Regions from separate parts of the Undibacterium sp. FT79W genome, predicted to be linked through region 2. Evidence: predicted binding sites of a transcription regulator. Region 2 holds the regulator's gene; each other region holds the start of a gene.
The links. Region 2 encodes LexA, which represses DNA repair genes until DNA is damaged. Its sites were predicted from a motif close to ACTGTATNNNNATACAGT; they were not measured.

Region 1 (10,432 bases), on a different contig from region 2:
TGACAGCGTGCTGTATGCCGATATCGATTACGACAATATGATCACCACCATGCGCTGGTTAAAGCAACGCCGTGGCGTCAACGTTGTGGCGATCAGTATGCCGGAACCATTCAGTTACGATGCCGTGGTCGCCGCCTATGTCGCAGCGATGGATCAGCATCCGCGCCTGAAATTAATTCTGCTCACGCATGTCAATCACCGCAACGGCATGGTCTTACCCGTCGCCCACATTGCCCGGCTGGCGCGCGAACGCGGTATCGATGTGATCGTCGATACCGCCCACGGCTTTGGACAACTCGACATGCGCATTCCGGATCTGCAGGCGGATTTCGTTGGCATTAATCTGCACAAATGGATAGGCGCGCCGGTCGGTGTCGGCGCGGTGTATATCAAGCGTGGGCGCGTGCGCGATATTGCCCCTTATCTGGGTGAACCTGATGGCGACGACATCAGCACACGCGTGCACACCGGCACACTGAATTTTGCGGCTTACCTGAGCCTGCCGAAAGCGCTTGATCTGCACGCCGCGATCGGCGTGGAGAACAAACAGGCGCGGTTACAGTATTTGCGCAATCGCTGGATCGAAGGCGCGCGCCAGATCAAGGGCGTAGCTGTGCTGGCCTCGTCCGATACGCGGCTGAGCAGCGCCATCAGCGCATTCCGTCTGACGGGAAAAACCAGGGCGGAAGACACCACGGGATTAGCAACACAGCTCGCCTTGCAACACGGCATTTTTACGGTTCCCCGCAACGGCCTGGTATCTGGCAGCTGCATCAGAGTCACACCCGGAATTTTCACTCCCGAATCACATATTGATGCCCTGCTCGCAGCGATGCAAAAAGTGGCCGCAGCTTAATGCATGTCATCGTATTTCACCGGACGAAATACGATGTGACGCAATGTGATATGACTATGTGAATAAAAGCCGCCAACGATGGCCTGATACTCACCTTCGCACATATCCAACTGTTAAAATTCCGGCATGCCTCGCTTTGCTTTTTCTTTGTTATCTGGTTGTTTGTTGTGCTGCGCATGCAGTCTGGCACCCGCAACCGTCTGCGCCAGTCAGTTATCGGTGGTCACCGAGAGTTTGCCACCGCTGAATTTCGAAGAGCATGGCAGCGTCACCGGCTATTCCACCGAAATTGTGCAGGCGGTTTTGCAAGAAGCAAAGCTGGCAGCCCCGATAGAACTGATACCCTGGGCACGCGCGTATCAACGGGCGCTGCAACAACCGAATACCCTGATTTATTCCATGACCCGCACGCCCGAGCGTGATGCGCAGTTTGAGTGGATAGGCGTGCTCAGCAACCGCCAGATTTATCTCTATAAATTGAAGTCCCGCACCGACATACAGATAAAAACACTGAGCGATGCTGGTGCTTATAAAACCGGGCTGGTACGGGAAATGGCGTCAGCGAAAGAGTTCATGCGTAAAGGACAGTTTCCCGACTACGTGGTCGACTACGCACCGACTGACGAATCCAACATGAAAAAATTTCTGATGGGCCGCGTTGATCTGGCCATTTTTCAGAACTGGAGCGCGGCGTTTTTAATGAAGTCGCAGAACCGTACGATGGATGAAATCGAACCCTTGCTCCTACTCGATGGCAGCAGCAATTATTATCTGGCGATGAGCAAAAACAGCGACCCGGCGCTGGTGAAAAAGATACGCAAAGCTTTTGAAAAGGTGCAGCAATCCGGCTTATTCGACAAGCTGCGGCTCAAATATCTGCGCTGATATCTAAGCTGATACGTCTAAGCTGATACTTCAGCCGAAGTCTACACTGAAAAAGCGGGTATTTTCATATACTCCCCCTGCTTTTTCATAAAACATGCTTCATGTCCTTATGTTTAAAGGGCTTTAAAATATACTCCCCCCAGTATATTTATCCTCAAAACAGGCCTAATTGCTGCCCGCTGGCGACCTCTGTTTCAGCAAGTCGCACGCCCAGACCCAGCAGGCGCACGGGTAACTGGCGGCGCTGTAATCCGGTTTCCAACAATTGCTGAAACAAACCGATATCCAGCGTTTTTGAAACGCATTCGACGGTGGTGATACGAAAATCAGAAAAGCGGATTTTGACGTAGAGTTTATGAATATAGCTGATCGCATCTGCCCGCTGCACCCGCTGTTGCAGCGACGCGTATAAAGCAGGCAGTTCGGCCACACACGCGGTCAGATCGGGCAAATCATGGACATAAGTTTCTTCGGTACTGACCGATTTGCGCTCGCTGCTGGCACGCACCTCGCGCAGATCAATACCGCGACACAACTGATACAAGCTATTGCCGAGCTTGCCGAAATGCTGCATCAGATCTGCCAGCGACCACGTACGCAAATCGCGGCACTCCTGAATGCCCATGCTGTGTAATTTGGCGGCGGTGACTTTGCCGACGCCAAACAATCTTGCCACCGGCAAGGCCGCAACGAACTCTTCCACCTGATCCGGCAAAATGACGAACAAACCATCCGGCTTGTTCCAGTCGCTGGCAATCTTGGCGAGAAACTTATTTGGCGCCACGCCTGCCGAAGCGGTGATACCGACGGTGTCGGCAATCCGGGCGCGGATTTCACGCGCAATCAGGGTCGCGCTGCCATGATGGCTGGTCGCCTGACTGACATCGAGATACGCTTCATCCAGCGATAAAGGCTCGACCGCCTCGGTGTAGTCGCGGTAAATCGCCAGAATCTGGCGCGATGCAATCCGGTATTTTTCCATCGTCGGCGGCAAAATCAGCAGCTCCGGGCAACGCCGTACTGCCTGCGCCATCGGCATGGCTGAACGGATGCCGAAACGCCGCGCCTCGTAATTACAGGTCGCTACGACGCCGCGTTGATCCGGTTGACCGCCAATCGCCAGCGGCCTGCCCCGCAATGACGGATCATCCCGCATTTCTATCGAGGCGTAAAAACAGTCGCAATCACAATGAATAATTTTTTTCAAAACGCAGATCGTTGGGGTGGGATTGAAACTCATTTCATCAATAGGGATGAATTCTGGTTTATTTTATCTGTTTTTCTCTACAAAACTGTATGCATATACAGTTATTTCAATCTTGCTTGCGCCATATCAGCGATGACAAAGCGCAAAAATTACGTCACTATCTGAAAGTTTTCCTTTCCTGCGGCTTCAACATGAAAAAAACTTTCTCCTTTGTCTCCAGACTCATTTCCGCATGCACGATTGGTCTTGCGTTAAACCTTGCACATGCCGACGTTGCCAGACCATATGACGAAACTGCTGATGCGCCCGCCGCAGTCGCCAAAGCGCTGACGCAGGCACAGGCCAGCAACAAAAAAGTGCTGGTGATTTTCGGCGCGAACTGGTGCAAGGATTGTCTGGAGCTCGACCGTTCTATGCAAGGACAAAGCGCCGCCCTGATCGCCAGCAAATTCGTCTTGGTTAAAGTCGATGTTGGTCAGTTTGATAAAAATCTGGCGCTGGCAAACAGCTACGGCAACCCGATTAAAAAGGGTATTCCGGCCGCTGTCGTTTTAAAAGCAGATAACAGTGTCTTGTTTGCATCGAAAGGTGGTGAATTGTCGAATGCACGCAAAATGAGTGAACAAGGCGTGTATGATTTCTTCAATCAGATCATCACGCAGCACCCGTAACATCAGGTTTTCTGCTGTCATCTGAGATACGCAGTAACGGCGGCAGCAACGGCTCGCTGCCGGTCATGGGCATGATATCGGTTGTGCGTTAATCACCCAATTTTCTGCACATTTTTTCTGTTTTTTTTAAGCAAGCTGATGTCTGTCACACCAACGCCACCCAACCCGGTTGCTGCAGAGATCACGGCAGCAGAGCTGAAAGCGCTGAAAGTCAGCCAAGCCTTGCTGAATAATTTCTCGCGCTTTCTGCCGGCAGTTTTTTTTCAGTATCAACGTTTTTCCGCCGAACGCTTTTGTTTCAATTATGCAAGCGAGGCGGTTGAACGCTTGTTTGAATTCAGTGCCGCAGAACTGTGCGCAGACGTCAATATTCTGTTCAGAAAAGTGCATCCGGCAGATTTATCTGCATTCATACTCAGCGTTCGCACGGCGGCCGAACATCTGCACGTCTGGACGCATGAATTCCGCATCGTTCTCAAGAATGGCGAAGAGCGCTGGATGGCGGGCGAGGCCAGCCCGGAACTGCAGGCCGACGGCAGTCTGCTCTGGCATGGCTGCTTTATGGATCAGACCCGCAGCAAACAGACTGAGCGCAGCTTAATCACGGCGGAACAACAGCGGCGACTGGTCATGCAGGCCTCGAATCAGGGTTTGTATGACATCAACCTGAACACCGGCGCGGCCACCTTCAGTCCCGAATACAGCAACATGATCGAACACTCAATCGAAGAGTTTGCCGATCCGTTTGCATTCTGGGATTACTTCTGGAAACACAGCATCCATCCGGATGATGTGGCCGGGATAAAAGAAGCCTATCGCATCCATTTTGCTTCGAAAGGCAAAACCGATTACCACGCCGAGTTCCGACAGAAAAATCGTGCAGGCGAATGGCGCTGGATTATGTCACTCGGGGCCGCTGTCGAATGGGATGAAAATCAGCGTGCCGTGCGTATCGTCGGCACCCACATCGACATTACAGAACGCAAACGCACAGAAGAACAATTGCAGCTGAATCAGGAATTGCTGCGCTCGAATAATGTCCGTTATAAAGAATTGGCACGCGAACTGGAAATTCTGATCGCCAACGCGCCGGTGGGCATTATGTTCGTCAGCAACGGCGTCATCATCCGCGCCAATGAGGCTCTCGCCGATTTGTGCCGCTTCCCTGATGCGAAATCAATGATAGGGGTAAAAACCACTTTTCTGTACCACAACGATGAAGACTACCGCGCCTTCGGTCAGGCAGTGATACCGAATCTGGAAGCCGATGAACTGGTAGAGCTTGAATGGTATCTGCGGCGCGCCGATGGCGAGTCGTTCATGGCGCGCGTCGCTGGTCGCGCCCTGCCCGCTGAAACCTACGAAAAAGGGGCAGTCTGGATGATAGAAGATATCACCGGACAAAGAAAAACTCTGGATGCGCTGCGCGAAAGCGAAAGCCGCTTGCAGCGCATCATGAATTCCAGCCTGATCGGCATTTTGTATGGCAGTGACGGCTCCCGTCTGACGGACGTGAACCGCATGTTTTGTCAGTTGTCCGGATACTCTCGCGAACAACTACTGGCAGAGCAGTTTCTGTGGCGAGTCGTGTTGTCAGAGCAGGATCAGTATCTGGTACATCAGGCATATACAGAAATGCTCAGCACCGGTACCACGGCACCGTTCGAAGTCATGCTGCGACGTGCCGATGGTTCGGCAATACCGGTGCTGGTGGGTCTGGGTTATCTGGAAAATTCTCCGCGCGAGTGGGTCGTCTTTGTCATGGACATCAGCGAGCGCCTGCGTATCAATCAGCTCAAAACAGAATTCGTGTCGATGGTCAGCCACGAACTACGCACGCCGCTGACCTCAATTCGCGGCTCACTCGGTTTGCTGGAATCCGGCGTCGGTGGCACCTTACCTGACGCAGCCCGGCAATTGATACGGATCGCGCACAATAACAGCAAGCGCCTGGTGAATCTGGTCAACGATATTCTCGACATCGATAAACTGAACAACGGCAAAATGAATATCCGTTCTGAGCCTGTCGATCTGATCGAAATGCTGCACAATGCGATGGAAGCCAACGAAGCCTACACCAGCTCGCTGCGCGTCGGGCTGATCATGGAACAACAAGTGATGCAGGCCTGGAGTCTGGGTGACCACGACAGGCTGATGCAGGTGATGGCGAATCTGATCTCCAACGCGGCCAAATTCTCACCCGAAGGTGAAAGCGTGACCGTCAGAATTTATCAGGAACAGAGCCATTATCATATCGCCGTCAGTGATCGCGGCCCCGGCATTCCACTCGATTTTCAGACGCAATTATTTGAACCGTTTACGCAGGCCGACGGCACCAATACCCGTCGCCAGGGAGGAACCGGTTTGGGGCTGGCCATCACCAAAGCGCTGGTCGAAAAAATGCATGGCGAAATCTTTTTCCTGAGTTGCCCCGGTGAAGGCTCGACATTCTGGTTCAGCTTACCGGCGTGCGTACCGCCAGCGTCTGCCATCACCTGAAATCTGGGATTCAAAGCAGCTGTGTCTGCGCCTGACTCTGCCGGAATTCAGCCGGGGTCTGCGTCGTCCAGCGTCTGAACGCGCGCCGGAAACTGCGACTGTCGGAATAGCCGAGTTCTTCCGCAATACGTTCCAGACTCAGGCCGGTTTGCAGTAATTGCCGCGCCCGTCCGATGCGGATAGTTTCGGTAATCTGGAAATACGAAGTTCCTTCGCGCGCCAGCAAACGATGCAAAGAACGTTCGCTGGTTCCCAGGACAGATGCCGTCTGTGCCACGCTGTGCAATTCACACTGAAGCGCAGTCAGAGTGCGTAGCAGGCTTTGCCGTCCAAGCACACCAACCGCCGCCAGTTCCGCCTGACAGGCATCGTGCGAAGTATGTGCCAGCAGCGCATCCGGTTGCGGCAACGCCATTTGCAACACCTGGTTGTCGATCACAATACGACTGACATCAGCACCTGCGATCACGGGACAAGCAAAGAATTTTTCGTACGCTGTCAGACTCGCGCCGGGCTGCAAACGCAGTTCCACCCTTACCAGCGGAAAGCGGCAGCCGCACAATTGGCGCGCCGCATTGATGGCGGTGACCAGATGATCGACTTCCAGAAAATCCTGCAATTCCGCATCGTCGAATAAAGGCAAGGCAAGCAGTGCCGATTGTTGCGGCCCCGCTTCCAGTTGCAGATGCACCATAGAGCCGGCGATCAGTTGATAGTCGAGACCGAATTGCATAGCCTGCGCCAGCGTTTCCTGAGCGCCCATACCGGTGGCCATCTGACCCAGTTGCGGCAAGGCTTTACGCGTACCGGATCGCAGCCCCAGATCAGCGCCGCCGCGGTGTCGCGCCTGTAACAGGCCTTCGCGTGCCTGGGCATAACTGATGCGGTTATCGTGATGCTCGGCAAAGGCGGGAAACATATCCTGCCAACGCCAATCCTGCTCACGCGCGATCGCCAGCACACCGCTGAACGGATGAGCAGGAAATACCGCATCTTGTACCGACAAGAGTGCGGATATGGTGGGCGCAGGCTGGTTCATCTGTGATGGTCTGACAACGTGGCAGTAAATGTCCTTACTTTAACCGAAACGGCATACTAATATCGTCGTACCGTACACCGGAAATTAAAACAACAGGCCTGACGCTGGCGATGCCATCGCGTACAGCCTCATCCAAAGAGAGAGACACATGAATAATATCAGCGACTATATTGTGGTCGGCGGTGGTTCCGGCGGTTGTGCCGTGGCCGGACGCCTGACTGAAGACCCGGATCTCAGCGTAACCGTGCTGGAAGCGGGCGGCGGTGGCGACAGTCTGGTGGTGAATACGCCCGCTGGTGTGGTTGCCATGCTGCCAGGCAAACTGAATAACTGGGCATTTGAAACCGTGCCGCAACCCGGCCTGAATGGTCGCCGCGGCTATCAGCCGCGCGGCAAAATGCTGGGCGGGTCTTCCGGTCTGAATGCAATGATTTACGTGCGTGGACACCGGCAGGATTACGATCACTGGGCAGCACTGGGCAACACCGGCTGGTCGTATGACGAGGTTTTACCGTATTTCAAACGTTCAGAAAATAATGAAACCCATCATGACGCGTACCACGGCAACGCCGGGCCGCTGCATGTCAGCGAGTTACGCACCGATAACCCGTATCAGCAATTGCTGATCGAAGCGGGCAAACAAGCGGGCTTTCGCATCAATACCGATTTCAACGGTGCCGAGCAGGAAGGCATAGGCTTGTATCAGCTGACCCAGCATAATGGCGAACGCTGGAGTGCATCGCGCGCGTATCTGCGGCCGCACATGGGCAAGCGGCCAAATCTGCGCGTGGAAACCGGCTGCTATGTGACCCGCATTCTGTTTGAAGGCAAGCGTGCCGTCGGCGTAGAAATGCTGCAAAACGGTCAGAAAAAAACTCTGCATGCACGGCATGAAGTATTACTCGCAAGCGGTGCTTTGCAGACCCCGCAATTGCTGATGCTGTCCGGCGTCGGCAATGCGAATGCGCTGCAAAGCATGGGAATCCCTGTGGTGCACGATCTGCCCGGCGTTGGTCAGAATTTGCAGGATCATCCGGATTTCGTGTTTAAATATCGCGCGAAAAGCCTTGATCTGCTTGGCGTTTCTGCCGCTGGCAGCCTGCGTCTGCTGCGCGAACTGATGCGCTATCGCTCACAACGGCGCGGCATGCTGACCTCAAACGGTGCCGAAGGTGGTGGCTTTCTGAAAACCGATCCGTCTTTGTCAGCGCCCGATATCCAGTTGCATTTCGTCATGGCGATGCTCGACGACCACGCACGCAAATTGCATCTCGGTCATGGATACTCGTGCCACGTCTGCCTGTTGCGCCCGAAAAGCATAGGCGAAGTCACGTTAGCCAGCCCCGACCCGATGGCAACGCCGCTGATCAACCCGCGTTTCCTGGAACATCCCGACGACATGGAAGTCATGCTGAAAGGCTTTAAGCTGACCCGCAAACTGATGGATGCGTCAGCACTGGCAAACGCCCGCAGCAGCGATTACCAGACCGCCAATGTGCATACCGATGACGACATCCGCGCCGTCATCCGCCAGACCGCCGACACCGTGTATCACCCTATCGGTACCTGCAAAATGGGCACAGACAACATGGCGGTGGTTGATCCGGAGTTGAAAGTGATCGGCCTGCATGGTCTGCGCATTGTCGATGCATCGATCATGCCTACCCTGCTCGGAGGTAACACCAATGCACCAACCATGATGATCGGTGAGAAAGCGGCAGACATGATCAAAGCCGGACTGCGCGGCTGAGCGTCACCAGATATCACATAACAAGACATAAAGGCAGCCAGCCACCATATTTGCTGCCCGCTCACTTCCCTGTCGTGCCGGATGGAACCCGATGGCACGACAGCGGCCAAATTACGCAGCCCCGCTACGACAGGCATGCGGCACGATTGACTAGCCAGCGCAGTGCGATATTCAAATAAAGCTGAATCGCATGTTTATGAAAATCAATGCCAATGGTCACGATGGTATTCGTGGTGGATTCTGTGATGCATTAATGATATGTTTGAGCATGACTTCTCCCTATTGATTGGATCATGATGTTGACTGGAATTTTCATCTTTGCACTACTTTGGCAAACCGTAAAGGTGACGCCATTTTCTTGGGACGGGGAAGTCCCTTTCTTTCGTCAGACTTATTTTCGGGAGATGCTGTGAATTATTGTCGATCAATTGCAATCCTTCTTGCCAGCGCATCGCTATGGGCACTCGCCAGTGACGCTGCTAGCATCAACATGAATAGATGCAAGCTGTCTGACGGTCGGATTGAATTTACTGATCAGCCATGTCCATCAGATGCGTCCTCTGCATCTATCGAAAGCAATGCATCCCCTCACCCAACACAGCAGAAGCACTTGAAGGCAAAGAATAGAATAGCACTCAGCGGATTACCTCCCGAAGATCGAATGACGTCCTGTGAACCAAGCATCGCGATTGCCGCAGCAGAAGAAATTGTCAGCAATCCTTCTAACCTGAAAGAACCTTTGCAATTATTTCCCCCTGCTTTCGCCTTTTTCCAGAATGGAAAGAAAGACGATGGGGTGTTTTGGTTTTATGCGGCACAGCTGCGTGTTCGTCAGCAGATGATTTTAGAAAATGGCGATCGGGGTCAACTCTTAGCAATCACGCAAATGACCATGGGAGGCCCCATCAATAACTATGCCTTCCAGAACACTTCAAACCTCAATCAGATTTTGGACAGGGTATTGAAATGGGACAAAGACACCCCGAATCCATTTCGTGAAAAAGCTAGGACACAAAAGCTAGATAAACAAATGGACCAGGTTTATGCTGGACTGGACGAACTTAAATCCAAACTTATTAATGAAAAAAACTCTTTGGAAGCTGCGGCACGACAGGCTGCATCTGGAGTTGAGCAAATGAATGCCCAAATGATTAGCCAGCGTTGTCGCAAAGGACAACCTGATCCCGCCTACGATAATCAAACAAAGAAAACAGAAGAACAACTTGCTTTGGATTACATAACACATAATGAACAGGTGATTAAATTAGCAGGGGGAGCAGTGAAGACATATCCTGCTGCATCTACAACCTATAGCAATGACAGGAACAAGGGTAGATATGATTTTTCTATCTCAGGCTCAAAAAGCTTTTATGCCATTGTTGACGTTAATCGAAGTTCTGGGAAACCAGAGTTCAGACTTGCCTGTGTGACGACACTATCCATGGGGTATCGTGAGGCGGGTAAAGATGCTTGCTCACAATCCACAATAGCGTTGCCAAAATGACGCAACCTAACACTGCATTCG
Region 2 (10,432 bases):
GCGCTTTGATTATTGCGCTCGGTCTATTGGTCGATGATGCGATTATTGCGGTAGAAATGATGGTGCGTAAAATGGAGGAGGGCTTCTCTCGCTTTGACGCCGCCACCTTTGCTTACACATCAACGGCGATGCCGATGTTGACCGGAACTTTGATTACGGCCGCAGGCTTTTTGCCTATCGGCCTGGCTAAATCGGCAGCGGGCGAATACACGTTTTCGATGTTCTCCGTGAATGCGCTGGCACTGATTATTTCGTGGCTGGCAGCTGTGTTGTTTACGCCTTATCTTGGTTATCTGCTGTTAAAGGTAAAGCCGCATAACGTCAATGATAACCACCATCATGAGCTGTTTGATTCGCCGTTTTACAACCGTTTCCGCGCGCTGGTGAATTGGTGTGTCGAGTGGCGCAAGCTGACGATAGCGATCACCCTGGGTGTGTTTGGCCTTGGAGTATTTGGTTTTAAATTTATTGAGCAGCAATTTTTCCCGGATTCAAATCGTCCTGAATTGATGGTCGAACTGTGGTTGCCGGAAGGCTCGTCATTTGCCGCAACGGAAGCGCAGACCAAGAAGTTTGAAAACTTTGTGCGGCAGCAGGATGGCGTTTCTAGTGTGACGAGTTATGTGGGAACCGGTAGTCCACGTTTCTATCTGCCGCTGGATCAGATTTTTCCGCAGACAAATGTTGCTCAACTGGTTGTTTTGCCTAAAGATTTAAAATCACGAGAGGCGTTGCGTTTAAAAATCGTCGATATTTTCAAGAAAGATTTTCCTGAGGTGCGCGGACGTGTGAAATTGCTGCCGAACGGACCACCAGTGCCTTATCCTGTGCAGTTCCGCGTGACTGGGCTGGAAGTGGCGAAGGTGCGCGAGATTGCTGATCAGGTAAAGCAAGTCATGATGGCGAATCCGAATGCGATCGGCGTGAATGACAACTGGAATGAGTCGGTGAAAGTGGTGCGCATCGATTTGGATCAGGACAAGTTGCGGGTATTGGGTGTGACCTCGCAAAACGTTATGCGCGCGGCGAATACGATTCTGAGCGGTACAACCGTCGGGCAATTCCGCGATGGCAATAAATTGATCGACATGGTGGTGCGTCAGCCAGTTGATGAGCGTTCAACCGTGAACGCATTGAACAATGCGAATATCCCTACTGCGAGCGGGAAATCGGTTCCTTTGTCGCAGATCGCGACGATCAAACTGGTCTGGGAGCCAGGCGTGGTCTGGCGCGAGGGGCGGGAGTGGGCTGTTACCGTACAGTCTGACGTGGTTGATGGTATTCAGGGGCCCACCGTATCAAGCCAGATCGCACCGCAACTGAAGGGTATTCAGGCCGCCTTGCCTCCGGGTTATGCAGTGGAGTTGGCTGGTGCCGCCGCGGATAGCGGCAAGGCGCAAGAATCGATTGCTGCCAATGTACCGTTAGTCGTGTTTATCATTTTTACGCTGCTCATGTTGCAACTGCATAGTTTTTCCCGCGTCATTCTGGTTTTCCTGACCGGGCCGCTGGGATTGGCGGGAGCTGCGCTGGCATTGCTTGTGCTGCAGAGGCCGTTTGGTTTTGTTGCGCAACTAGGCGTCATTGCTTTGTTCGGTATGATTATCCGTAATTCAGTCATTCTGATTGATCAGATTGAGCAGGATATCCAAGAAGGCTCAGATGTCTGGACTGCGATCGTGGAGTCTGCTGTCCGTCGGTTCCGGCCTATCATTCTGACGGCGGCGGCGGCGGTGCTGGCGATGATTCCTTTGTCGCGCTCGGTATTCTGGGGGCCAATGGCCGTTGCAATTATGGGGGGATTGATCATCGCAACTGGTCTGACTTTGCTGTTTTTACCGGCATTGTATGCGGCATGGTTCCGTGTTAAAAAGCCGACTTAAGCAAAAGGCGAGGGGTGTTTCAGGTAATCGACGCAGAGTTGCCTGAAATGTTTTTTTTGAAGCATTAAAAAAATAAGGCACGGGCTTACAAAATCCAGTAGAATTACGGGTTGGAGTTGTAATGCCACTATTTAATAGTTTTGGGCGACGCTTGATGTTCGGGTCGCCCTTTGCTTTTGTGCCGGACGCGTCGGATGTGCCGGTAAGTAACATAACTCATCCCGCGAGGATGGCGAAATTGGTAGACGCACCAGGTTTAGGTCCTGACGCCAGCAATGGTGTGGGGGTTCGAGTCCCCCTCCTCGCACCACAGAATTTTTACTATTTGGACGATTTTCATGGCAACTGCAGTCGAAACTTTAGATAAATTGGAACGCCGCCTTACAATTTCCTTCCCGATCGCTGATGTGCAATCAGAAGTTGAAAAACGTTTGAAGGTGCGCGCACGCACAGCAAAAGCACCTGGCTTCCGTCCAGGCAAAGTGCCAATGAAGATGGTTGCCGCACAATACGGTTACCAGGTTGAAACAGAAGTGCTGAACGACAAAGTTGGTCAGTCTTTTGCTGCGGCCGTTGGTGAAAGCAATCTGCGTGTTGCTGGTTACCCAAACATTGAGCCAAAAACAGGTGAAGGCGTTGCTGAAGGCACTCTGGCTTTCACTGCGACTTTCGAAGTCTACCCTGAAGTGGTTGTCGGCGATTTGTCCGCTGCTGAAGTTGAACAGGTTAAATCCGATGTGACTGATGCGGAGATCGATAAAACGATTGATATCCTGCGCAAGCAACGTGTACATTTCCACGTTAAAGGCGAGCAGGGCACGCATGGTGACGGTGGTGCAGATCAGTCTGCACAAAACGGTGACCGTGTTACTGTTGATTTCGTAGGTAAAATTGACGGCGTAGAATTTGCGGGTGGCAAGGCCGAAGGTTTCACTTTCGTGTTAGGTGAAGGCCGCATGTTGCCAGAGTTTGAGACAGCTACTGTTGGCTTGAAAGTTGGCGAATCTAAAACGTTCCCGTTGGCGTTCCCAGAAGATTATCATGGCAAAGATGTTGCCGGTAAAACTGCAGAATTTACCATCACTTTGACAAAGCTGGAGTGGGCGCATTTGCCTGAAGTTGATGCTGAATTTGCTAAGATGCTTGGCGTTGAAGATGGTGATCTGGTAAAGATGCGCACTGACATCAAAGAAAACCTCGAGCGTGAAGTTAAAGGCCGTGTTAAAGCGAAAACAAAAGAAAGCGTGATGGACGCTTTGGTTAAGGCGGTGATATTTGATGTTCCGACTTCTTTGGTTGCGCAAGACAGTGAGCGTCTGGCTGAAATGACTCGTCAGGATATGGCACAACGTGGCATGAACGTGAAAGACGTTCCATTCCCGATTGAGATGTTCAATGCACAAGCAGAGCGCCGTGTCCGTCTGGGTCTGATTTTGGCTGAATTGGTCAAGGCTAATAATTTGCAGGCAACTGCAGGGCAGATCAAAGCTCAGGTTGAAGATTTCGCGCAAAGCTACGAAGATCCGCAACAAGTAGTGAAGTACTACTACAGTGATCGTAATCGCCTTGCAGAAGTTGAAGCCCTTGTATTAGAAGAAAACGTCGTTAACTATGTTCTCGGTAAGTCGAAAGTGACTGAAAAAACACTGCCTTTCGATGAGTTGATGGGCAATAACGCACAAGCATAAGTTTTAAAAGGAAAATCACATGACAGGCATCATCCGTAATTCGGCGTTGGATACAAATATGCTGGGCATGGTGCCTATGGTGGTAGAGCAAAGTGGGCGTGGTGAACGTTCCTATGACATCTACTCCCGCTTATTGAAAGAGCGTGTGATTTTTCTGGTTGGTCCGGTGAATGATCAGACGGCAAATCTGGTCGTCGCGCAGCTGTTGTTTTTGGAGAGTGAAAATCCAGATAAGGATATTTCTTTCTACATTAATTCTCCGGGCGGCTCCGTTTCTGCCGGGATGGCGATCTACGACACCATGCAGTTCATTAAGCCAGATGTATCGACATTGTGTACTGGTCTGGCTGCGTCGATGGGGGCGTTTTTACTGGCGGCAGGTGCTAAAGGTAAGCGATTCTCTTTACCGAATTCCCGCATTATGATTCATCAACCCTTGGGTGGTGCGCAGGGGCAGGCATCTGATATCGAGATTCAGGCGCGTGAAATTTTGTACTTGCGCGAACGTCTGAATGGCATTCTGGCGGAAAACACAGGCCGCAGCTTAGATCAGATTGCCAAAGACACTGATCGTGATAATTTTATGTCGGCTGACGCCGCTGTCGAATACGGGTTAATTGATAAAGTTTTGACTCATCGCGCTTAAGCTGCTTGAATTAGATAAACGCCCGTTCCCATAAAGGTTCGGGCGTTTTTTATTTATTTTCTAAATTATTCGATTTCTCAGGTACTTCTGGATCTTGTGCATGCAATGACGAAAACTGTTTTTGCAGGTAATATGCTCTTCGTTCCGATTTATATTTATTTTGTTTTTCTCATATTCGTACCATGCCCGATAAAAAATCCTCCAGCGGTGAAAAACTGCTCTACTGCTCATTCTGCGGAAAGAGTCAACATGAGGTTAAGAAGCTGATTGCAGGGCCTTCGGTCTTTATTTGCGATGAGTGCATAGACTTGTGCAATGACATTATTCGCGATGAAGTATCTGAAATTGACAATATAGCGAGCGCGAAAACTGAGCTGCCAACTCCCCAGGAAATTACCGATTTATTAGATCAGTATGTGATTGGTCAGCCTAATGCAAAGCGTATTCTGGCGGTCGCTGTCTACAATCATTACAAGCGTCTGAAGCATCTGGGTAAAAAGGATGATGTAGAGCTCGCAAAGAGTAATATTTTGCTGGTTGGTCCTACCGGTTCAGGTAAAACGTTGCTGGCGCAGACGCTTGCTCGCATGTTGAATGTACCGTTTGTGATCGCAGACGCGACGACCTTGACCGAGGCTGGTTATGTTGGTGAGGACGTTGAAAATATCATTCAAAAATTACTGCAGAACTGTAATTATGAAGTCGAACGTGCTCAGAAGGGTATCGTCTATATCGATGAGATTGATAAGATTTCCCGTAAATCTGACAATCCCTCGATCACACGTGATGTGTCTGGTGAAGGCGTGCAGCAGGCTCTGCTGAAGCTGATCGAGGGCACGATGGCATCGGTGCCGCCACAAGGAGGTCGCAAGCATCCAAATCAGGACTTCATTCAGATCGATACCACGAATATCATGTTTATTTGTGGCGGTGCTTTTGATGGACTGGCAAAGATTATTTTAGACAGATCAGAGCGTAGTAGTATTGGTTTTTCAGCCAGCGTTAAAAGTCAGACGGAAAAGAGCGCAAGTCAGATGATGCAGGATGCGGAGCCGCAAGATTTGATTAAGTTCGGTTTGATTCCTGAGTTGGTTGGTCGTTTGCCTGTTATTGCAACGCTTAACGAACTTGACGAGGCGGCATTGATTCAGATCCTGGTTGAGCCAAAAAATGCGCTGATTAAGCAATATGCAAAACTGCTGGAAATGGAAGGCACTGAGCTTGAAATACGCCCGGCTGCTTTGCAGGCAATTGCAAAAAAAGCGATTGCCCGTAAAACTGGTGCGCGTGGTTTGAGATCGATACTGGAGCATGCATTGTTGGATATTATGTACGATCTGCCTAGCCATCAAAATGTTGAAAAAGTGGTGATTGATGAGGGGACTATCACTAACGGTGCTAAGCCTTTGCTTATTTATCACGAGCAAGTCAAAGTGTCCGGAGCTTGAGTTTTTGCAAAAAAAGGGGAGATATCCCCTTTTTTTTATGGTTATTCACCGCATTTTTTTTAATCGAAGTAGAATGAAGTAGGAAAAAACATGGCTTCAGCCGTAAAGCTACTCGGGGAGCTCTCTGCGTAGCTTTTTTATTGTTTTTTCTGATAATGGGCTTGTGTTTTAGCCTTGTGCGCCAACATTACCAACTAGTATTTATGAAAGGTGCGCCATGACAACTACTTCAATTACCGAGCAAATTCAACTGCCGCTGCTGCCATTACGTGACGTGGTTGTATTTCCCCATATGGTTATTCCACTGTTTGTGGGGCGCCCAAAGTCCATTAAGGCTTTGGAGGCTGCAATGGAGCAGGGTAAAAGCATTATGCTTGCTGCTCAAAAAGCCGCTGCGAAGGACGAGCCTTCGGCTGACGATATTTATGAAATTGGTTGTATAGCCAATATTTTGCAAATGTTGAAGTTGCCTGATGGCACAGTAAAAGTATTGGTTGAAGGGGCGCAGCGTGCCCGCATTCACCAGATTCATGATTCTGAGTCACACTTCAGTGCTGAAGTGACGCCGGTTGCGGCAGTTGAGGAAGATGATTCTGAAGTTGAAGCGATGCGTCGTGCAATTGTTCAACAGTTTGATCAGTACGTAAAACTGAACAAAAAAATCCCGCCTGAAATTCTTGCCTCTCTCTCTGGTATTGACGACGCCGGTCGTCTTGCAGATACCATTGCGGCACACTTGCCTCTGAAATTGGAGCAAAAGCAAGTGATTCTGGAAATTTTCAGTGTAGCCAAAAGGCTTGAACATCTGCTTGGGCAACTTGAAGGCGAACTCGATATCTTGCAGGTGGAAAAACGTATCCGTGGTCGCGTGAAGCGTCAGATGGAGAAATCGCAGCGTGAGTACTATCTGAACGAACAAGTGAAAGCGATTCAGAAAGAGCTGGGCGAAGGCGAAGAGGGTGCAGATATCGATGAACTTGAGAAGAAAATCATTGCTGCCAAAATGCCGAAAGAAGCTCGCGACAAGGCTCTTAATGAGTTGAAAAAACTCAAAATGATGTCACCGATGTCTGCAGAGGCAACAGTTGTCAGAAATTATATTGATACTATTGTTGGTTTGCCTTGGAAGAAAAAATCCAAAGTAAATAATGATCTGACGAATGCTGAGAAGGTTCTGGAGGATGAGCATTACGGTTTAGATAAGGTTAAAGAGCGCATTCTCGAGTATCTTGCTGTTCAGCAACGCGTGGATAAGTTAAAAGCTCCGATTCTGTGTCTGGTCGGCCCCCCGGGTGTAGGTAAAACGTCTCTCGGTCAGTCGATTGCCCGGGCAACGAATCGCAAGTTCGTTCGCATGGCGCTTGGTGGTGTGCGTGACGAGGCAGAGATTCGTGGACATCGTCGCACTTACATTGGCTCCATGCCTGGCAAAATTTTGCAGAGCCTGGCCAAGGTTGGTGTTCGAAATCCTCTTTTTTTGTTGGATGAAGTCGATAAAATGGGGGCGGATTTCCGTGGCGATCCTTCGTCCGCATTGCTGGAGGTGCTTGATCCTGAACAAAATCATACGTTCTCGGATCATTACATTGAAGTCGATTTTGATCTGTCTGACGTGATGTTTGTCGCGACGTCTAACTCGTACAATATTCCGCCTGCTTTACTTGATAGGATGGAAGTGATTCGTCTTTCTGGTTACACAGAGGATGAAAAAACCAGCATTGCTCAGCGCTATTTGTTGCAAAAGCAAATTAAAAATAACGGCCTGAAAGAAACGGAAATCACTGTCGCAGAAAGTGCGATCAGAGATATTATCCGCTATTACACAAGGGAGGCTGGTGTTCGTTCGCTGGAGCGCGAAATTTCCAAAATATGTCGTAAAGTCGTCAAAATGCTTTTGCTGAAGAAGAGTGAGAAAAAAGCGACGATTACCTCCAAAAATCTGGATAAATATTTGGGTGTACGCCGATACGATTTTGGCGTTGCGGTCAAGGATAATCAAATTGGTCAGGTAGTTGGTCTGGCATGGACGGAAGTTGGTGGCGATCTCTTGACTATCGAGGCTGTTTCTATGCCCGGTAAAGGTGGCGTTATCCGCACTGGAACCTTAGGTGATGTCATGAAGGAGTCGATCGAAGCTGCCCGGACAGTTGTGCGTAGCCGGGCTCAGCGCTTGGGCATTAAGGCTGATGTCTTTGAGAAGAGTGATATTCACATTCACGTACCTGAAGGGGCGACGCCTAAAGACGGTCCTTCTGCTGGTATTGCAATGACGACCGCTTTGGTATCTGTGTTCACCGGGATTCCTGTGCGGGCAGATGTTGCGATGACAGGTGAGATCACTTTGCGTGGCGAGGTATTGCCAATTGGTGGTTTGAAAGAGAAATTGCTGGCAGCGCATCGCGGCGGAATTAAAACTGTTTTAATTCCGGAGGAGAACGCAAAGGATCTGGCTGAAATCCCGGACAATGTAAAAAACAAACTGGAAATTATCCCGGTGCGTTGGATAGACAAGGTGTTGGAAATTGCTTTGGAGCGTCAGCCGCAGCCTTTGGTTGACGCGGAAATTCCCGTTGCCGCTGGATCAAGTGAGCCTTCTGCTGATCTTGCTGTTGTGAAGCATTAATGTTGTATGGATAAAAAAACGCCCGAATTTTCGGGCGTTTTTTATTTAGATTTTATCTAAGCGTCATTGATAGCAATATATTTTCGTTTGATTTTCTTAGTATCAGATCCAATTTCGCATCAGCCCGACAGCCAGTCCTTCCAGTGAGAAATTTTCCTCGTTTTCATTTACTTTGATAATTGAGTAGTCAGGATTCTCAGGAATTAATTCAACAGAATTTCCGGTTTTTTTATAGCGCTTGACAGTCACATCATCGCCAAGCCTGGCAACAATAATTTGCCCATTTCTTGCAGTATCAGTCTTCTTTACTGCTAACAGATCGCCATCGAGTATGCCTGCGTCACGCATAGACATGCCGCGAACCTTGAGAAGAAAATCCGGCTTGGCAGAAAATAGTGCAGGGTCTACTTGGTAGATGGTTTCAATGTGTTCTGATGCGAGTATTGGCGATCCGGCCGCAACCCGCCCGATTAGTGGCAGGTTTATCTGAGAAAAAACAGATTGTGATGACGCCAGTTGTTGACCTGTGATGTGACTTGATAATTCTGACTCCAGCAGGCGTATGCCGCGCGATGTTCCGGGCGCTATTTCAATCACGCCCTTTCTTGCGAGTGCCTGCAGGTGCTCTTCCGCTGCATTGGTGGAGCGAAATCCCAGCTCAGCCGCTATTTCAGCGCGGGTCGGCGGGAAGCCTGTATTTTGAATGGCATCTTTGATTAAATTCAGGATCTGCTCTTGTCGGGCTGTCAGCTTAAGCATTTTGTGTGAACGTAGATCATTACGCTGTATATAAAAACAGTCTGTATTTTTATACAGTGCGCTGTGAAGTGCAAGGAAATTTTGTGGCGATGTGCAATCTAGTGCCATCGGATTAGCTCTGTACTGAATTAATTGAATAAAACGGAAAAGTGCGTTATGATCGTCGGCTTTCCTCTTCCTGCACTCGTCTTGACGCCGAGGCAGGCTATTTTTATTGTCCACAAGGAGAATATATGCGTCATTATGAAATCGTATTTATTGTACATCCCGATCAAAGCGAGCAAGTTCCTGCAATGATCGAACGTTACAAAGCTAGCGTTGTTGCACGTGGTGGTCAGGTTCACCGCGTTGAAGACTGGGGCCGTCGTCAATTGGCTTACATGATTCAAAAATTGGCTAAAGCACATTATGTTTGCATGAACATTGAGTGCGATGCAGAAACATTGCTTGAGCTGGAAACAGCATTCAAATTCAATGATGCCGTTCTGCGTCACCTGACAGTCAAAATGAAAAAAGCTGAAACAGCACCATCTCCAATGATGAAAGCTGTTCAAAAAGAAGACGCGGCTAAAGCACAGCGCGTTGAAGCACCAGCTGCTTAATTCATTTGATTTGAAAAAGGTCGTATAAAAAACAGTGAATCAACTGACAGTGATGGCTCGTATCATAGAGAAATCAGCGATACGTTACACGCCAGCTGGGATACCAATAGCATCAGCAATATTGATGCACAGTTCGCAGCAGGTGGAAGCCGGAACAGGGCGATTGGTTGAATTTGAAATTTCCGCACAAGCTGCAGGTGAAATTTCAGGAAAATTCTCCGAACTGCCTTTAGATGTTGAGATTGCATTCACGGGTTTTTTAGCACGCAAAAATCGCAACAGCAAAAGTCTGGTATTTCATATCAATGGAATACGGGCAAATTTACTAGATTAGGAGCCACAAATGGCATTCGGTAAAAAATTTGATAAAAGCAAATTGAAGCAAAAGCGTCAACAACAAAACCCTTTGTTCAAACGCAAAAAATTCTGCCGCTTCACAGCAGCACATGTAGAAAAAGTTGATTACAAAGATATCGACACATTGAAAGATTTCGTGCAAGAAAACGGCAAAATTATGCCTGCACGTCTGACTGGTACTAAAGCGCTGTACCAACGTCAAGTTGATACAGCGATCAAGCGCGCACGCTACTTAGCGTTGTTGCCTTACACTGATCTGCACACAGCGTAATTGACGACAGGTATTAGGAGAAAAATATGCAAGTTATTCTGATGGATAAAGTCGTTAATCTCGGCAATCTTGGTGATGTAGTTCGTGTTAAAGATGGTTATGCACGTAACTTTTTGATTCCACAACGCATGGCTCGCCGTGCGACTGCAGCAGCA
Region 3 (10,432 bases), on a different contig from region 2:
CATAACGTCACTGGCGCAAGCATACCAGGGTAGGCTGCGGCTCGGCGCCGCTGTTGAGCCGGGTCAACTGAGCACGTCCGAAGGACGGTTGCTTGCAGCCCAGTTCAATAGCGTCGTGGCCGAGAACGTCATGAAGCCTTCGCGCATTCAACCCAGCGAAAACGAATTCAATTTTGCTCCGGCCGATGCGATCGTCGATTTCGCCCAACAGCACGACATGGCGGTCAGAGGCCATACTCTGCTTTGGTACAAGCGCACGCCGGACTGGTTTTGGTCTGGCAAAGACGGCCAGCCGGCGTCACGCGATCTGGTGTTGTCGCGCCTTCGGCAGCACATCGAGACAGTGGTAGGCCGCTATAAGGGAAAGATCTATACCTGGGATGTGGTCAACGAAGTCATTGATCCGGCCCAGTCTGACTGTCTGCGCCACGACCAATGGCTGCAGGTGGTCGGCCCCGACTATATCGATTGGGCCTTCCGCTACGCACATGCGGCCGATCCCAACGCGCGCTTGATAATCAACGACTACTCGACGACGCTGCCAGCAAAGCGCTTATGCCTGCAACGTGTGGTGCAAGGCTTGCTGGCGCGCGGTGTTCCTGTCCATGGCGTGGGACACCAGATGCATATTTCGATTTTCGAACCTGCGGTTGCAGAGGTAGATGAAACGCTGGTGGTATTCGCCCGCCTGGGACTGGAAAACCAAATTACCGAAATGGACATGAGCCTGTATCAACGCCATACCTACCTGCTGCCGGATTCCGTGGACCGTCTCCTGCCCGTACAGGGCCAACGCTATGAAGCGCTAATGAAAGTCTTTCTTTCCCATCCGGAACTGACGGCGGTGACATGGTGGGGTATCTCCGACGCCCATACCAGTCGTAACGCGGGCTGGGACTGGTGGCGCAGCGATGCACCCTTGCTCTTTGACAGCCAACAGCATCCAAAGCCCGCCTATTGGGGAGCATTGAAGGCCGTACAGGGCTTGTCGCCTGCGGCAAAGTAGCAAGCTCCGCAGATCAGGAAGCATGGCGGGTTGCGCAGGGTAGAAGTTACCGAAGTTGCCCGAAGGGCCAGGAGTCCTGAGCCAATCAGCAGCCGATTCGCTGCATGCCTCGATTTTCTCAGCACTCCGCCCCCATTCTCCAGTTATTCGAGGTGCCCTTAAGGATGAGTCGATGCAGAAGCAACGGAAAAAACAATTACTGATGAATGCCGCCTTACGATTGGCGCGCCTGTATTGCGGGTTAATTTTTTTGCGGCTGGCAGGGTTTGAACTGGAATGGCTGGTCTAGATTAACGGAGTACTAGTGGACGGCATTGACCCGGAATGTGCGGTATGCTTTGAACGACTTCCGCTTGCCGCGACAAAGCGTGAGCCCTCTGGGCGAGAAAGATGCTATTCTAGCCACAAATGGCCAGGTTCGGCCAAGAACAGACATCACAATACTTGCACTAGACGGGAAGTTTCGGAGAAGATGAGTATATGGACAACTTGTGGAACCAAGAAGTTACGAAACAGCTTATTTTTGACATTTATGGAAAAGACCAAATGCTGTTGGCCAGAGATAGCTTGGTATCTGTGGTGGAAAGAGCCGACTTTGCGTCGTTTCATATACACGAAGTGACTTTGCGTTGGGACCAGCATATTGGTGAGGTTCGTGACCTCAAAATGGGTGAGGTGCTAGCGCCCACATGTGATGACCGCAAAACCCGATATGCCAGTAGATTTCACGAAATCGGTGCGCATGTGCAAGCTTGTGTGCAGTCTCTTCACTCGTTCCCAGATATACTCAGCCATGCTTTGTATTATGGATTAGCTTTGGATAAAAAATTCAAGTTGAATGAAAGAGATATTAGTCATAAAGCAGTCGCAAAAAAAGCTTGCGCTGGACCAATCACTAGAGGCCCTCCATAAGATTTTCAATTTAATGGTCACTGAGGGAGAATTTAATTATCTTACTGCGCTTGATAACCACGGAAAGCACAGAAGCATAGTCAAAAGTGCAGTATGGTTTCATCTCAACCCTGATCCTAAGAGGGTTTCTCTGGAATTTCTTGGTTTTAATTATGCTGGTACACGGTATGATGGCCGCCCTATTCTTCCCTTCCTTATTGGTGAGTATGATCGCATGGATAAGCGTATGGTGGAGTGTGGAATCGAACTCAACAATATTCTCCAGCTGAGAAGATAGTCCTTGGGAGAGGTGCTGCCACGACTCCGGTGCGACTCAGCAATCGCGATCGTTTACTTATTGAAAATTTACCGACACAAATTGACCGCCACGGGTTGACAGGCGGCTTTGGGGCGAAAGCCGTCGGTCATATAAAATCATCATTCCAAATCACATGATCACTCCTGGCGTGTCGGTATCCGACTGGAATCAATGGACTACTGCGGATCGGAATCACTGCTGGAGAGGACCTGGAAAGGTCCGTACGGTGAGGATTCGTGTTGAGTTCCAGCGCGCGTAAAGTGGGGCGTAAATTGACAAGTGACGTGAAACACAGTGGTGATTCCACCACCGCGCACAAGTGTGCAAAGCCTAACTGGGTGGGCAAGCGGATACCATGCACAGTCGCATGTGTGCCAGTCGGCCTTGTGATTACGCTTAGGAGCATCGGCAGGCACAAAGTTAATTCTTGGGGCAGTGGTTTCTACTTTCGCTCCCGTTAAGCCATGTTCTCAGCACTGAGAATTCTTCAGGTTCTGGGAGGTAAGCCATGACCGCCCAACAATTCCTTGGAGAGGGGGGCGTCCACAAGCTACACTTGTGGACGGCAAAGCTTCTTGCCGGGAGATTTATCTAAGTCTCCCAAAAATTCAGACTTAGATGAATAAAATTCAGAGTTAAGTGAATTTCGACAATATTGGACAGCGGGTGTCGGTCCCGGTCAATGATATGTACATAAAATAAAAATCCCGCTTGCATAAATCACTGTTTTTTTATACAGTACTGTCAAACGCAGTTAATATTAATTGCGGTTTGACTTTCCACCCGCTGCTTATTGAATGAAAGAATGTATGGACGATAAGAAACCTGAAAACAGCTCAGAGAAGAGCAAGGCACTCGCCGCAGCATTGGCGCAAATCGAGAAGCAATTTGGTAAGGGATCGGTCATGCGTATGGCTGATGGCGCTGTGGTGGAAGAAGTGCAGGTTGTTTCCACTGGTTCGCTCGGTCTGGATATTGCCTTAGGTGTTGGTGGCTTGCCACGCGGGCGTGTGGTTGAAATTTATGGCCCGGAATCTTCAGGTAAAACCACTTTGACTCTGCAAGCGATCGCTGAGATGCAAAAGATTGGCGGTACTTGTGCATTTATTGATGCTGAGCATGCGTTAGACGTAGGTTACGCTCAGAAACTGGGCGTGAATTTAAATGATCTGCTGATTTCTCAGCCGGACACAGGTGAGCAAGCACTGGAAATCACGGATGCGCTGGTTCGTTCTGGGAGTGTCGATCTGGTCGTAATTGACTCAGTCGCAGCATTGACACCACGTGCTGAAATCGAAGGCGACATGGGCGATTCTTTGCCAGGCTTGCAGGCTCGTTTAATGTCCCAAGCTTTACGTAAGCTTACCGGTAGTATTAAACGGACGAATACGCTGGTGATTTTCATTAATCAGATTCGTATGAAAATTGGCGTTATGTTTGGCAGCCCGGAAACGACGACTGGTGGCAATGCCTTGAAGTTTTACGCTTCTGTAAGGCTGGATATCCGCCGTACCGGTTCTATTAAGGCTGGCGATGAAGTGATCGGTAATGAAACTAAAGTCAAAGTTGTCAAAAATAAGGTTGCGCCACCATTCAAAGAAGCACATTTTGATATTTTGTATGGAGAAGGAACGTCTCGTGAAGGAGAAATTCTTGATTTGGGTGCGGATGCTAAAATCATTGAAAAAGCCGGTGCGTGGTACAGCTACAATGGCGAGCGTATTGGTCAAGGTAAAGATAACGCTCGTAATTTCCTGAAAGAGCGTCCGCAGCTTGCGCATGAGATCGAAAATAAGGTACGTGAACATCTTGGTGTACCTTTGTTGCCTGCGATCAGCTCTGACGCAGTTTAACGATACTTACCGGTAATCGATTCAGGATAGAACAACAGCCGATAAGCCCTCTTTTAATGGGTTTATCGGCTTTTTTAATCGTGATGAAACAAAAATTAAGTCTTAAAGGCAGGGCACTCAGGTATTTATCTATGCGTGAGCACAGTCGCGCCGAATTATTCAGAAAACTATCTTCACACGCAGAAGATGGGGATGATGTCGATGCCATTCTTGACTGGCTTGAAGAAAATAATTTTCTATCTATAGAAAGATTTTCTGATTCGTTGGTCAACAGACGTTCGGGGCGCTTTGGGAATCATCGTATTCTGGCGGAGTTGCAAAGTCACAACGTAGATGCCATAGAAATGGATCGGATTAAATCCGAATTAGCAGAGTCAGAGACATCCAGAGCAGTTGATGTATTGCTCCGCAAATTTCCCCACCCGCCGTTGAATCAAAATGAACGCCTCAAGCAAAGTAGGTTTTTACAACAAAGAGGTTTTTCCGGGAAGTCTATACAACTTGCCCTGAAGACGGAACGTTCAGCCAATGATTAGCAAAAGTAAATCTCGGTTTCGTCATGCAAAAAAAATTGAGGCTAGATACGAGTTGCTTAATTAGCTGTGCTAGAATCCGCAGGTTTTTTGCAGCGCCGCAGGAGCGGCTGCTACCGTAGAAGCTGCGGTAGCGACACGCAATTGTGGCTAATTTAAAGTAAGCCGCTTAAAAGGCATGATGCCCTTATCTACTCCCAATATACAACGCACGTTGAAGCATACGCGTGCGATCAGCATATCCGCGTTCGCCCGGGACGATGGATTATGGGATCTTGACGCGCGTATCACTGATCATAAGACCCGTGATATTACGCTTGCGTCCGGCATCCGGCCGGAGGGTATGGCTTTGCACGATCTTCAGTTGCGAGTCACTATCGACTTGCAGCTAACTATTGTCGATGCGCAGGCGCTGTCAGCGGCAGTTCCTTATCCTGGTTATTGTGAAGCGATAGAGGCTGACTATAAAAAGCTTATTGGACTCAATTTGATGCAGCAATTTCGTCAGGGAGTCAAAGAGCGCATGTCAGGTGTTAATGGTTGCTCTCATTTAACGGAACTTGCTTTAGTACTTCCAACCGCTGCGATCCAGGCTTTTGCCGGCGATGTTATTGACACTCGCGATGGCGCCAGTAGCTCAACCGAATCTCAACAACCGTTTCAGCTTGACCGTTGCCACGCTTTGCGTTTGGATGGTCCGGCTGTCGTTCAGTATTACCCGCGTTGGGCGAAATCTGTGCCTAACGCAAAATCACCCAGCTAGTTTGTTTTTTAATTATTTATACCTCAGTGTCTGAAGGGAAGTCGTATGAAAATTCATGAGTATCAGGGTAAAGAAATCCTCCGTAAATTCGGAGTGACCGTACCACGCGGTATCCCATGCATGTCTGTTGAAGAAGCCGTTAAAGCGGCTGAAACTCTGGGCGGGCCAGTCTGGGTAGTCAAGGCGCAAATCCACGCGGGTGGCCGCGGAAAAGGTGGGGGCGTGAAAGTCGCAAAATCTCTGGAGCAAGTGCGTGAATACGCTGATGCGATCATGGGTATGCAACTGGTGACACATCAGACCGGCCCTGAAGGTCAAAAAGTTCGTCGCTTGTTGATCGAAGAGGGTGCCGATATCGCGAAAGAACTGTACGTCAGTATGGTGACTGACCGTATCAGTCAACGCGTTGTATTGATGGCATCGTCTGAAGGCGGTATGGACATCGAAGAAGTTGCAGAGAAGCATCCAGAGTTGATTCACTCTATCGCGATCGATCCAAGTGCTGGCTTGCAAGACGCAGAAGCTGATGATATCTCCCGCAAAATCGGGGTGCCAGAAGGTTCTATCGCTGATGCGCGCGTTCAATTGCAAGGTTTGTTTAAAGCCTTCATGGAAACAGATTGTTCTTTAGCTGAAATCAATCCTTTGATCTTGACTGGTTCAGGTAAAGTAATTGCACTCGATGCGAAATTTAACTTTGACGCGAACTCTTTGTTCCGCCAACCTGAAATCGTGGCTTACCGCGATCTGGATGAAGAAGATCCAGCGGAAATCGAAGCGTCTAAATTTGACTTGGCTTATATCTCACTCGACGGCAATATTGGTTGCTTGGTAAACGGCGCGGGCTTGGCGATGGCAACGATGGATACGATCAAATTGTTCGGCGGTGAGCCAGCTAACTTCCTAGACGTAGGTGGTGGTGCGACAGCAGAAAAAGTCACTGAAGCCTTCAAGATCATGTTGAAAAACCCAGGTCTGAAAGCGATCCTGGTCAACATCTTTGGCGGCATTATGCGTTGTGACGTGATTGCAGAAGGCGTGATTACCGCGTCTAAAGCAGTGTCATTGCAAGTGCCTTTGGTTGTACGCATGAAAGGTACAAACGAAGATATCGGTAAGAAGATGTTGGCTGACTCTGGTCTGCCTATCATTTCTGCAGACACGATGGAAGAAGCAGCGCAGAAGGTTGTTGCCGCTGCTGCTCAAGCTTAATTATCGCAAGGAATCACTATGTCCATCCTGATTAATAAAGACACTAAAGTTATTACCCAAGGTATTACTGGTAAAACTGGCCAGTTCCATACACGTATGTGCCGCGATTACGCAAACGGTAAAAACTGTTTCGTTGCAGGCGTAAATCCTAAGAAAGCCGGTGAAGATTTCGAAGGCATTCCAATTTTCGCGAATGTTTCCGAAGCGAAGGCAGCAACAGGTGCAACTGTTTCTGTGATCTATGTTCCACCAGCAGGTGCAGCAGCTGCGATCTGGGAAGCTGTAGAAGCGGATCTCGATTTGGCTATTTGCATCACTGAAGGTATTCCTGTCCGCGACATGATGATGTTGAAAGACCGCATGGCTAAAGCTGGCAGCAAAACAAAATTGCTCGGCCCTAACTGCCCAGGTCTGATCACACCAGACGAAATCAAGATTGGTATTATGCCAGGTCATATTCACCGTAAAGGTCGTATCGGCGTGGTTTCCCGTTCAGGTACTTTGACATACGAAGCTGTTGGTCAATTGACAGCACTGGGTCTGGGTCAGTCTTCTGCAGTTGGTATCGGTGGCGATCCTATCAACGGTTTGAAACATATCGACATCATGAAGATGTTCAATGATGATCCAGATACTGACGCTGTGATTATGATTGGCGAAATCGGTGGTCCAGATGAAGCGAATGCATCTTACTGGGTACGCGACAACATGAAGAAACCAGTCGTTGGTTTCATCGCTGGTGTGACTGCGCCTCCAGGCAAACGCATGGGTCATGCAGGTGCGTTGATTTCCGGTGGTGCCGATACTGCGCAAGCAAAATTGGACATTATGGAAGAGTGCGGCATTAAAGCAACGAAGAATCCATCTGAAATGGCGCGTTTGTTGAAAGCAATGCTGTAATTTTCTTTTTATTCAAAATAAAAGAACCGCGATTTTCGCGGTTTTTTTTTCGTACTCACACTTTGCTTTTGAGTATATGAAGTGCAAACTCAATACCTTAATGTTAAGCTAGCAACGATAGGCAATATTAAATAAACTAAACTTCCTTAGTTTTCTGCCCAGGCCTGTAATCAATGAGCGCTATTTATCGATGTCACATCAGTATGTACTAGAATTTGCTGCACTGTCTGATATCGGACGAGTCAGGAAACATAACGAAGATGCGATTGTTGTCTGTGCTGATTACGGCTGTGTTGTGCTTGCGGATGGCATGGGAGGATACAAAGCAGGAGAAGTTGCCAGTGCGATGACGGCAAAGATTGTTGCTGATTATCTCTGCGCAAAACTGGATTCAGCGTGGTATACGAAATTGGGTTTCCAATCGATTCATTTGTCGCGCTGGATCTCAGATGCTATTCATTTAGCAAATCGTCAGGTCGTGCAGACTTCGCAGGAAAATCCGGAATGTTTTGGTATGGGAACAACAGTGGTTGTAGCATGTTGTACTCAAGATAAAATTTTATTTGCACATGTAGGCGATTCCAGAGCATATCGCTATCGTAATGATGCGCTTGTAAGAATGACGGAAGATCATTCCGTGCTCCAGGAGCAAATCAATGCAGGTTTAATTTCAGAATCGCAGGCACGGTTTTCAACGATCAAAAATTTGATTACGCGTGCGGTAGGGACCCAGGAGAATATTGAGGTAGACCTGAGTGTGCATCAGGCAGATGAGACCGATGTCTATATGCTCTGTTCTGACGGATTGACTGACTTGCTTGCTGACGATCAGATACAGGACATATTGCGACAGTATGACGGTGATTTACCCGCGTGTTGCAGGGCATTAATTGATTGTGCAAATGAGGCAGGGGGCTTTGATAACACTTCTGTTGTTTTGTTTAAATTAAAGGCGGTATCGGGTCCGTCGTGGGTGAAAAAATTGCTATTCCGGTAATTTTTTGAAAATTGAATGAGTGAGAGATGATTTATGGCGAAAATAATCGTCACCTTTAATGGATTGGTGCAGCAAGAAGTCAGTATTAACAAATCCCGTATTACGATAGGCCGGCGCATTGGGAACGATATAGTTATTGACCACCTGACTGTTAGCGGTCAACACGCGGCGATCGATACCACGTCAAACGGCTCTTTCGTTCTTGATCTGGGTAGTACCAATGGCACATTGGTCAACAATCAGCCAGTCAAAAAGCATTTACTCCAGCACGACGATGTCATTGATATCGGCAAGTACAAATTACGCTTTCAGGTAGAGAAGAGTGCGCAGGTCACAGCAGTTTCCTCAGTTGTTTCTGCGCCAGTGATGACACAGGCTCCGGCGAAAATAAAAGTGATCAATGGTGCTAATGCGGGTAAGGAGTTGGTGTTGACAAAAGCGGTGACGACAGTGGGTAGCCCCGGAACGCAGGTTATTGCAATTGCAAGGCAAACGGACAGATATATTGTCCGCCACGTCGAAGGCAAAGAATTTCCGAAAGTGAATGGGCAACTGCTGTCAGATCAGCCACATACCTTACAGCATGGTGATGTGATTGATATCAGTGGCACTCACATGCAATTTAGTGTTTAGCCGTTGGTAAGGCGCATGTTTCTGACCTGAAATGTAAATAACTGACAAAAAATGTCACCAACTGACATGACGCGTCACTTTTTTCAAGTCTATGAAGCTCGCTAACGCCAATTTACTCTTGCGACTTAATGTTGCATAGCTGGCATACAGTTTGCTGTGAGTCGATCAGGGTCATCCTTTTTAATTGTTATCCGGAGAACTATATGAAATCTATGAAATTGGTTAAAAAAGTACAACAAGGTTTTACTTTGATCGAATTGATGATCGTTGTGGCGATTATCGGTATTTTGGCAGCAGTGGCATTGCCAGCTTATCAAGATTACACAACACGTGGTCGTGTTACTGAGATTTTGGGTTTGATGGCAGGTTTTAAGCCAACAATTTCTGAAAATATTGCTTCTGCAGGTGGGAATCTTGATGCTACAGCTTGTAATGGTGTTACTGATATTACAACTGCAACAACGAATACTGCTTCTGTTACATGTTCTAGTGGTACGTTAACTGGTACCGGAACAGCGAAAGCACAAAGTGCTGTCTTAAAATTGCAGCCTATAGTCGGTAGCGGTGTAGTTACTTGGAAATGTTCTACGACCACAGATAAAAAATACGTTCCTGCTGAATGCCGTTAATCTGGAAAATGTTGTAAAAACCCGCCTTTGGGCGGGTTTTTTTTATTGAATTACACTTGTAGTCGGTATGTCCGGATATAGTTCGTTTCTATTTTTATACGCAATGAATATCTACCATCATAAATTCAAAGCTTTTGTTTGTCATACGATGATATCTCTAATTGTCGCTGCATTGGTGACATTAGTAGTGAAGTTAGTCTGGTATCCGACTCCATATGACCAAATCTGTGGTGGTCTATCATTATTATATTTAGTTATAAGCGTTGATTTAGTTCTAGGCCCTTTATTGACATTTGTAGTGTTTGACTTAAAAAAGAGCAAGAGAGAATTAGTAAGAGATTTGGTGATTGTCGGGGTATTGCAGTTCGTGGGTTTGTTATATGGAATGCATACGGTTTTTTTAGCAAGACCAGTAGCAGTTGTTTTTAATGGAAAGCAGTTCGATGTTGTCACACAGGTTCAAATTGCTGAAGATAAATTACCTGATGCCGCGCCTGATTTCCGTCGATTATCACTGACAGGCCCTCGCTTGTTAAGCATGCGTGCCGCACAAAGTGAAAGCGAGCGTATGGAGTTGATGGTGTTATCTGTGACGGGGCAGTTAAGAGGTGTAATGCCAGCGTTTTGGCAAGACTATACATTATCAAAAAATCAGGTTGTGCGTGAAGCTAGTAGTGTTGAGGATCTGTATAAACA

Region 1: the regulator LexA is predicted to act here: its motif matches at 3,033-3,050, upstream of dinB (DNA polymerase IV).
Region 3: the regulator LexA is predicted to act here: its motif matches at 2,939-2,956, upstream of recA (recombinase RecA).

The regions. Positions count from the first base shown of each region.
Region 1 is NZ_JACOGB010000003.1:323,071-333,502, forward strand. Features, by position in the region: gene H8K38_RS06855 (aminotransferase class V-fold PLP-dependent enzyme) at 1-856, shown strand, start outside; gene H8K38_RS06860 (ABC transporter substrate-binding protein) at 983-1,741, shown strand; gene dinB (DNA polymerase IV) at 1,896-2,981, opposite strand; gene H8K38_RS06870 (thioredoxin family protein) at 3,140-3,619, shown strand; gene H8K38_RS06875 (PAS domain S-box protein) at 3,758-6,118, shown strand; gene H8K38_RS06880 (AraC family transcriptional regulator ligand-binding domain-containing protein) at 6,129-7,157, opposite strand; gene H8K38_RS06885 (GMC family oxidoreductase) at 7,306-8,907, shown strand; gene H8K38_RS06890 (DUF4124 domain-containing protein) at 9,236-10,411, shown strand.
Region 2 is NZ_JACOGB010000002.1:380,774-391,205, reverse strand. Features, by position in the region: gene H8K38_RS04960 (efflux RND transporter permease subunit) at 1-1,883, shown strand, start outside; tRNA gene H8K38_RS04955 (tRNA-Leu) at 2,107-2,193, shown strand; gene tig (trigger factor) at 2,222-3,571, shown strand; gene clpP (ATP-dependent Clp endopeptidase proteolytic subunit ClpP) at 3,591-4,217, shown strand; gene clpX (ATP-dependent Clp protease ATP-binding subunit ClpX) at 4,400-5,665, shown strand; gene lon (endopeptidase La) at 5,883-8,288, shown strand; gene lexA (transcriptional repressor LexA) at 8,391-9,047, opposite strand; gene rpsF (30S ribosomal protein S6) at 9,281-9,649, shown strand; gene priB (primosomal replication protein N) at 9,684-9,983, shown strand; gene rpsR (30S ribosomal protein S18) at 9,993-10,277, shown strand; gene rplI (50S ribosomal protein L9) at 10,304-10,432, shown strand, end outside.
Region 3 is NZ_JACOGB010000012.1:3,303-13,734, forward strand. Features, by position in the region: gene H8K38_RS17525 (endo-1,4-beta-xylanase) at 1-1,006, shown strand, start outside; gene H8K38_RS17530 (hypothetical protein) at 1,487-1,918, shown strand; gene recA (recombinase RecA) at 3,026-4,069, shown strand; gene recX (recombination regulator RecX) at 4,153-4,605, shown strand; gene H8K38_RS17545 (DUF2889 domain-containing protein) at 4,781-5,365, shown strand; gene sucC (ADP-forming succinate--CoA ligase subunit beta) at 5,396-6,577, shown strand; gene sucD (succinate--CoA ligase subunit alpha) at 6,596-7,477, shown strand; gene H8K38_RS17560 (Stp1/IreP family PP2C-type Ser/Thr phosphatase) at 7,668-8,474, shown strand; gene H8K38_RS17565 (FHA domain-containing protein) at 8,508-9,107, shown strand; gene H8K38_RS17570 (pilin) at 9,311-9,736, shown strand; gene tfpZ (TfpX/TfpZ family type IV pilin accessory protein) at 9,804-10,432, shown strand, end outside.